One region of the Streptomyces sp. NPDC024017 genome, then DNA from elsewhere that is predicted to be linked to it. Evidence: riboswitches for the same ligand, from Rfam matches in the RefSeq annotation. Region 1 holds a riboswitch; each other region holds the start of a gene.
The links. A riboswitch is a leader RNA that binds a small molecule or an ion and turns the genes downstream of it on or off. The one in region 1 is predicted to bind cyclic di-AMP.
Positions count from the first base shown of each region.

Region 2: it holds a riboswitch for cyclic di-AMP, as region 1 does, so the genes downstream of both, AB0G20_RS13555 (LysM peptidoglycan-binding domain-containing M23 family metallopeptidase) here and AB0G20_RS37695 (transglycosylase SLT domain-containing protein) in region 1, are expected to answer to the same signal.
Region 3: it holds a riboswitch for cyclic di-AMP, as region 1 does, so the genes downstream of both, AB0G20_RS32760 (NlpC/P60 family protein) here and AB0G20_RS37695 (transglycosylase SLT domain-containing protein) in region 1, are expected to answer to the same signal.

Region 1 covers NZ_JBEZYZ010000022.1:64,180-66,433, forward strand. The annotation lists gene AB0G20_RS37690 (Cof-type HAD-IIB family hydrolase) at 1-632, shown strand, start outside; gene AB0G20_RS37695 (transglycosylase SLT domain-containing protein) at 596-1,375, opposite strand; cyclic di-AMP (ydaO/yuaA leader) riboswitch at 1,381-1,554, opposite strand; gene AB0G20_RS37700 (polyprenyl synthetase family protein) at 2,055-2,254, shown strand, end outside.
Region 2 covers NZ_JBEZYZ010000004.1:490,436-492,689, reverse strand. The annotation lists gene AB0G20_RS13560 (DUF6250 domain-containing protein) at 1-80, opposite strand, end outside; gene AB0G20_RS13555 (LysM peptidoglycan-binding domain-containing M23 family metallopeptidase) at 250-1,176, opposite strand; cyclic di-AMP (ydaO/yuaA leader) riboswitch at 1,181-1,342, opposite strand; gene AB0G20_RS13550 (alpha-galactosidase) at 1,651-2,254, opposite strand, start outside.
Region 3 covers NZ_JBEZYZ010000014.1:104,289-106,542, forward strand. The annotation lists gene AB0G20_RS32760 (NlpC/P60 family protein) at 1-915, opposite strand, end outside; cyclic di-AMP (ydaO/yuaA leader) riboswitch at 924-1,096, opposite strand; gene pcrA (DNA helicase PcrA) at 1,411-2,254, shown strand, end outside.

The DNA.
Region 1 (2,254 bases):
CGCAGGTGTACGACGCCGGCGCGGAACGGCTGCTGTGGTCCATCACCCTGGACCGGGAACTGGCCGAGACCGCCCTCGGCAAGATCGAGGCCGAGGTGGGGCAGGTGTACGCGGCGGTCGACCAGGACGGGGTCGACGGGCTGACGCTGATCGAACCGGGCTATCTGATGCCGCACCCGACCCTGCCCGCGGTACGGGTCGACCGGCGCGACGAGCTGTGGGGCGAGCCCATCAGCAAGGTGCTGCTGCGCCATCCCCATCTGTCGGACGACGAGTTGGCGGCGACGGCCCGCTCGGTGGTCGGCTCACTGGCGACGGTGACGATGTCGGGGCCCGGCACGGTCGAGCTCCAGCCGTGCGGGATCACCAAGGCGACGGGTCTGGCGCTGGCCGCCGAGCATCTGGGGCTGCGGCCCTCGGACACCATCGCCTTCGGCGACATGCCCAACGACATCCCGATGTTCGACTGGGCCGGCCACGGCGTCGCGATGGCGAACGCCCATCCCGAACTCAAGGCCGTGGCCGACGAGGTCACCCTGTCGAACGAGGACGACGGCATCGCCGTCGTCCTCGAGCGACTGCTGGGCGGGACGGCTCAGTACGGGCCGTTGACGTTGTCGATCGAGCCGTAGCGGTCGGCCGCGTAGTTGCAGGCCGCGGTGATGTTGGCGACCGGGTCGTACGGGTCCCACGACGTGCCGTCCACGTGGTAGGCCTGGAAGGTCGGGTCGATGGTCTGGAGCAGGCCCTTGGACGGGGTGCCCTTGGCGGCGTTGGAGTCCCAGTTGTTGATCGCCAGGGGGTTGCCGGACGACTCGCGCATGACGTTGCGGTGGATGCCGTCGTAGGACCCGGGGATCCCCTTCTGCGCCATGATGTCCAGCGCCTCGCGGATCCACCCGTCGAGGTTGTTCGCGTAGGTCTTCGCGGACGCCTGGGTGGCCTGGGCGACGCCGCCGGCGGGCTTCGCGGCCGGCTTGGCGGGGGCGGACGACTTGGTCGCCGTCTTCTTCGCGGCGCTCGTCTTGGTGGTCTTCACCGTCAGCTTCAGACCCGGGTGGATCAGCTTCGGGTTGTCGCCGACGGCGGCGCGGTTGTCCTTGTAGAGCTGCTTCCAGCCGCCCGAGACGTCGTACCTGTCCGCGATGCGGGCGAGCGAGTCGCCCTTGACCACGGTGTACGCGAGGGACTTGGCGGGCTGGGCCGCCTGCGGCACCGACTGCGCGGCGGCGGGGGCGCCCTGGGGCTCGGCGGCGCTCGCGTGGGTGGCGCCGAGGAGCGGAAGGGTGAGTGCGGCTCCGCCGGTACCGGCGGCGATGAAGCCTCGGCTCAGCGGGTTGGTTCTGGGGCGACGGTGCTTGCCTCGTCCGGCCATGGCGATGTTCCTCTCCGGCGCCTGCGAGGTGAGCTGTCGGGTTCGGGCCGGGAGGTGCCCGGCCGCGTACGGCTGTGTGCCGTACGCGGCTTCACCCCGAGCCGTGCCGCTGTGCGGACCGGCGACTTACCTGGGTCCCCCGCTCCTGCCCTGCGTGAGTGAGTCGTCCAGTGGGGAGTCCGGGCGGCGGCAGGATTAGGCGTCCGCCGGACAGGCCGGGAACGTATGCGAGAGCACATGTCGGGAACAAGCACCTCAATCACATATCGCGCGGTTGACCTTGGTCGGGGGTGTTTGCGCCGCTTGATCCTTTGCGGGAGCCAAGGCTCAACTGGCTTTCGGGGGAAGGTGTTACGGGCGGGTGTCGAGAGGGGAGGAAAAAGGGGAAGAAGTGATTCAACTCACTGATCACGAGTCCGTGGGGCAATTAACGCCAAGGGGAATTCACCTACTCATCACGGCAAATCGTGCATAGTTCGCTACCCCTGGGTAAGTCGATAAATATCTGTTCTTATAGGTTGATCGAAAACATAACGGTCGTGATCGGATACCACCCGGCCTGTAACCATGGGCGCTGGCGGTGATCGAAACGTGACCGGATACGCTGACTCGAGTGATGGCAGCGACCTATCGACAATCCGCGTAATCACCGGCAGACACAGCAGACAGGAGACCCCTCGTGACCGACGTCGGGCCGTTCGGGCTGAGCGTGCGGGACCAGGCTCTGGAAGCCGATGTCCAGGCCGGATTGACGGCTGTCGAGGAAGGCTTGCTCGAGGCCACCAAGAGTGAGGTGCCCTTCATCACGGAGGCCGCCCAGCATCTGGTGCGGGCCGGCGGCAAGCGGTTCCGCCCGCTGCTCGTGATGCTCTCCGCCCA
Region 2 (2,254 bases), on a different contig from region 1:
CTCGCGCTCCCGGGCGGGGCGATGGTCGCCAGAGCGGCTCCGGCTGCCAGGGCTGCGAACGTTCTGCGGGTGGTCGGCACGGGGCACAGCTCCTTCAGAAAGCGCTTGCACTCACGATGCGATCACTGTGTCGCAACTGCCGCCCCCTGTCGATCCCTTGAGGCGTTCGAGGCGGACACACCGAAGGCCGGACCCGGGGATCGGGGTCCGGCCTTCGGTCGCGTGTCAGGCAGGTGGTCGTGCGGTCGGTCAGCCGACGGAGACGCCGTGCGAGCGCAGGAAGGCGACCGGGTCCACGTCGGAGCCGTAGTCCGGCGTGGTGCGGATCTCGAAGTGCAGGTGCGGTCCGGTCACGTTGCCGGTCGCGCCCGACAGGCCGACCTGCTGCCCGGCGGTCACGGTCTGGCCGGCCGAGACGGAGAGCTGGGACAGGTGGGCGTACTGGGCGTAGTGGCCGTCGTTCAGCTTGATGACGACCTGGTTGCCGTAGGCGCCGCCCCAGCCGGCGGAGACGACCGTGCCCGCGCCGACGGCCTTGAGGGAGGTGCCGGTCGGGACGACGAAGTCGACACCGGTGTGGTAACCGCTGGACCACATGCTGCCGGACATGCGGTACGGCGTGCCGACGGTGGCACCGTCCACCGGGAGGGCGTAGCCGCTGGAGTTGCTCTCGGCGGCGGGCTTGGCGGCGGGCTTGGCGGCGGCCGGCTTCGCGGCGGTCTCCGCCTTCGGGGCCGACTCGGCGGCGGACGACTTGGAGGCCGACGACTTCGGCGCGGACGGGGCCGCGGGCTTCGGCGCGCTCGCCGCCTTCTTGCCGATCGACAGCTTCAGGCCCGGGTGAATCAGCGACGGGTCGGAGCCGACGGCGTCGCGGTTGTCCGCGTAGAGCTTCTTCCAGCCGCCGCTGACGTTCTGGTCGTCGGCGATCTTCGCGAGGTAGTCGCCGGCCTTCACGGTGTACGTGCGGGCACCATTGGCCTTTTCGGCAGCCTTCTTCTCGGCGGCCGGAGCGGACTGGACGGCCTTTTCAGGAGCCGACTGCGGGGTGGCGGCGTGGGCGCCGGCGGCCCCCATGAGCGGCAGGGCGAGGGCGGCCCCGCCGGTTCCGGCGACGGCGATGGAGCGGGTGAAACGCTGAGTCTTGGGGCGGCGGTGCTTACCCTTCGCGGGCATGGCGAATTCCTCTCCGTCGCCTGCGAGGTGAGCTGTCGGGTGCGAGCTGGAGATGCCCGGCCGCGCCAGGGCGCGGCTTAACCCCAAGCCGTTCCGGGAACCGGAACAGGCGTCTTACCTGTGGGTCCCCCGCTCCTGCCGTACGTCGGGTCAGTGTGTGGGGCTCCGGGCGGCGGCAGGATTAGGCGTCCGTCCGGATTGGTGTGGAACGTAAGCGACCACGACGCAATAGGACAAGCTTGCGGTTGCCCATGACGGTGTTTTTCTTGACGCGTCGGCACATGTGACGTCACCGAGCGTGGATTACGGATCTCCCGCTTTCCTCAATATCCCTGAATAACGCCAGAATTACGTGAACATGGCAACAACACATCGTCACGAATATGACGATGGTCACGCACCCCGACCTCATCTCCTTTACGATCGGGGCACGTTACCCCTTAACGACTTAAGCGCCCTATTCGGACAGAAGGGCTACTTCCGCTTAAGGCGGACGACCGTGGCGTCCAGATCCCCGCACAGGCCGACCCGCAGTCCGTGATGGAGCAGTACGGCCCCTCGGTGAACTTCGCCCGTTTCGAGGCATTCGTACGATGCCGCCGGGTCGAGGCCGCGCAGCCGGAGCGCCGGCACGGCCTCGCCGTAGCGCTGCGCCTGGAGCCAGGCGAGGACGACGGTCTCGTCGCCGAGGGCGTACTGCACGGCGCTCAGTCCGCCCTCCGGGGGACGCAGCCGGTACAGATCACCGCGCTGCACCACCGGCCGGATCTCCTTGTAGAGCCCCACCCACTCCCGCGCCTCGGCGAGCTCCTCGCTCGTCCACTTCGTGAGGTCGCCGCCGACGCCCAGCACGCCGGCCATGGCACTGACGAAGCGGAACCGCAGGGAGCTGGCCCGCCGGTTGAGCATGGCGTTCGGGCTGTCGGTGACCCAGGCGGCCATGACCCGGGCCGGATGGATCTGGCTGAAGCCGTGCTGGATGGCGAGCCGGTCGAGCGGGTCGGTGTTGTCGGAGGTCCACACCTGGTCCGTGCGGCTCAGCACGCTGAGGTCGATCCGCCCGCCACCGCCCGAGCAG
Region 3 (2,254 bases), on a different contig from region 1:
GGAGCAGTCGTAGGAGCCGGGTCCGACGGCGCCCCACACGTACGGCTTGCCGATCTGGGCGCGGGCGAAGGCGAGCGCCTTGTCGGCCTTGGTGGCGTACGAGGAGTCGGCCGGGGCTGTCGAGGTGGACGAGCCGGAGGTCGAGGACCCCGAGGACGTAGACCCGCTGTCCTGCTGCTGAGCGGCCTCGTCCTGCGCCTTCTGCTGCGCGGCCTGCTGCCGGGCCAGCTCGGCGGCCTTGCGGGCCGCCTCCTCGCGCTTCTCCTTCTCGATCGCCGCGAGCCGGGCCTTCTCCTCGGCGGTCAGCTTCGACATCAGCTCGCGCGCGTCGGCGAGCTTGCGCTGGACGGTGGCCTTGGCCGTCTTCAGATCGCCCTGCGACTCGGTCAGCGTCTCCAGGCTGTCGGTGGCCTCCTGGCGCTTCTTCATCGTCTCGGACTGCTGCGTGACGTAGTCGTCGACCGCGACCTTCTGACGGCCCGTCATCCGGTCCATCAGCTGGTTCTGGTCGAAGTAGTCCTGCGGGGTGTCCGCGAGCAGGAACGTCGCCGTGTCCGGGGCGGCGGCGCCGGTGCGGTACTGGGCGGAGGCGAAGGAACCCAGCTCCTCGCGCGCCTCGTTGAGCTTCTGGGTGCGCTGGGCGACGTCGTCCAGGAGGGTGTCGACGCGCTTGCGCTGCTTCGCGGTCTTCTCCTTGGCCGCGTTGTACTTGTCGGTCGCCGACTCGGCCTGGCGGTACAGGTCGTCGACCTTCTTCTCGACTTCCTCGAGGCTGGGCTTGTCGTCGGCCTCGGGTGCGGCGTTGGCCGACTGGGACAGCAGGGCCACGGACGTGAGGGCCGCCGTTGCGAGGGCGGGGGTCCGTATGCCTGCCACGCGCGTACCCGTAGGACGCGACTTGCGGTGCGACGCCAAGGGAGGCGACTCCTTCCATGTTCCGCCTACCGGGTTAGCTGTCGGGTTCGGGCGGGTGGTTCGGAAGGTTTGCCCTACGGCCTTCTCCGCACAGGGAGTCGGGCCGATTCACCCCAGGTTCACGGTTGGGTCCCCGGCTCCGGCTGCCGCTGCGGCACGCCGGACTCGGCGGAGGCCGCGCGGCCCGGCGACGTTCGCCGGTGGGGGTCGTGCGGCCTGGTCGCACGGTAGCCAACTCGTGTGGCCCTTGTGAAGGTTGATGGGTGATATGCCCGATACATTTTCGTGACCTTATTCCTGAGCGTTGCGGAGAGTGAATGATCAGGGATGGTTGGTCATGGATGGTCCGCAATTGCGGGGGGTGTGGCAGACCGTGATCAAGCGGTCATGGAGGGCGACAATGGGCCGCCGGGCGGTCGGCGGGATGCCGGGAGCGGGGCGATGTTCTCAGGGCGGCGGCGGGCTGTCAGTGGGGCGCCCTAGACTCGGAGAGCGATGAGCAGCCTCTTTGACGACAGCTTCCTGGCGAACCTCCAGGCCCAGCGGGGCCCCGCGGACGAGCCCCCGCCGCCACCCGAGGACGATCACGTTCCGGAGCCGATTCCGGACGATCTGTTCGGCGGGAAGTTCGACGTGCCCCCGGACCGGGACGCCTACTACCGGGACGGCGCCCCCCGCCCGGTGGTGGACACCGCCGCCCTCCTGGAGGGGCTGAACGACAACCAGCGCGCCGCCGTCGTCCACTCCGGCTCCCCGCTGCTCATCGTGGCCGGCGCCGGCTCAGGCAAGACCCGGGTGCTCACGCACCGCATCGCCCACCTGCTCGCCGAGCGCGGCGCGCACCCGGGCCAGATCCTCGCGATCACCTTCACCAACAAGGCCGCCGGCGAGATGAAGGAGCGCGTCGAGCAGCTCGTCGGCCCGCGCGCGAACGCCATGTGGGTCATGACGTTCCACAGCGCGTGCGTGCGCATCCTGCGGCGGGAGAGCAAGAAGCTCGGCTTCACCTCCTCCTTCTCGATCTACGACGCCGCCGACTCCAAGCGTCTGATGGCCCTGGTCTGCCGTGACCTGGACCTCGACCCCAAGCGCTTCCCGCCGAAGTCCTTCAGCGCCAAGATCAGCAACCTGAAGAACGAGCTGATCGACGAGGAGGACTTCGCAGCCCAGGCCACCGACGGCTTCGAGAAGACGCTCGCCCAGGCCTACGCCATGTACCAGTCGCGGCTGCGCGAGGCGAACGCCCTCGACTTCGACGACCTGATCATGACGACGGTCAATCTGCTGCGCGCCTTCCCGGACGTCGCCGAGCACTACCGCCGCCGCTTCCGGCACGTCC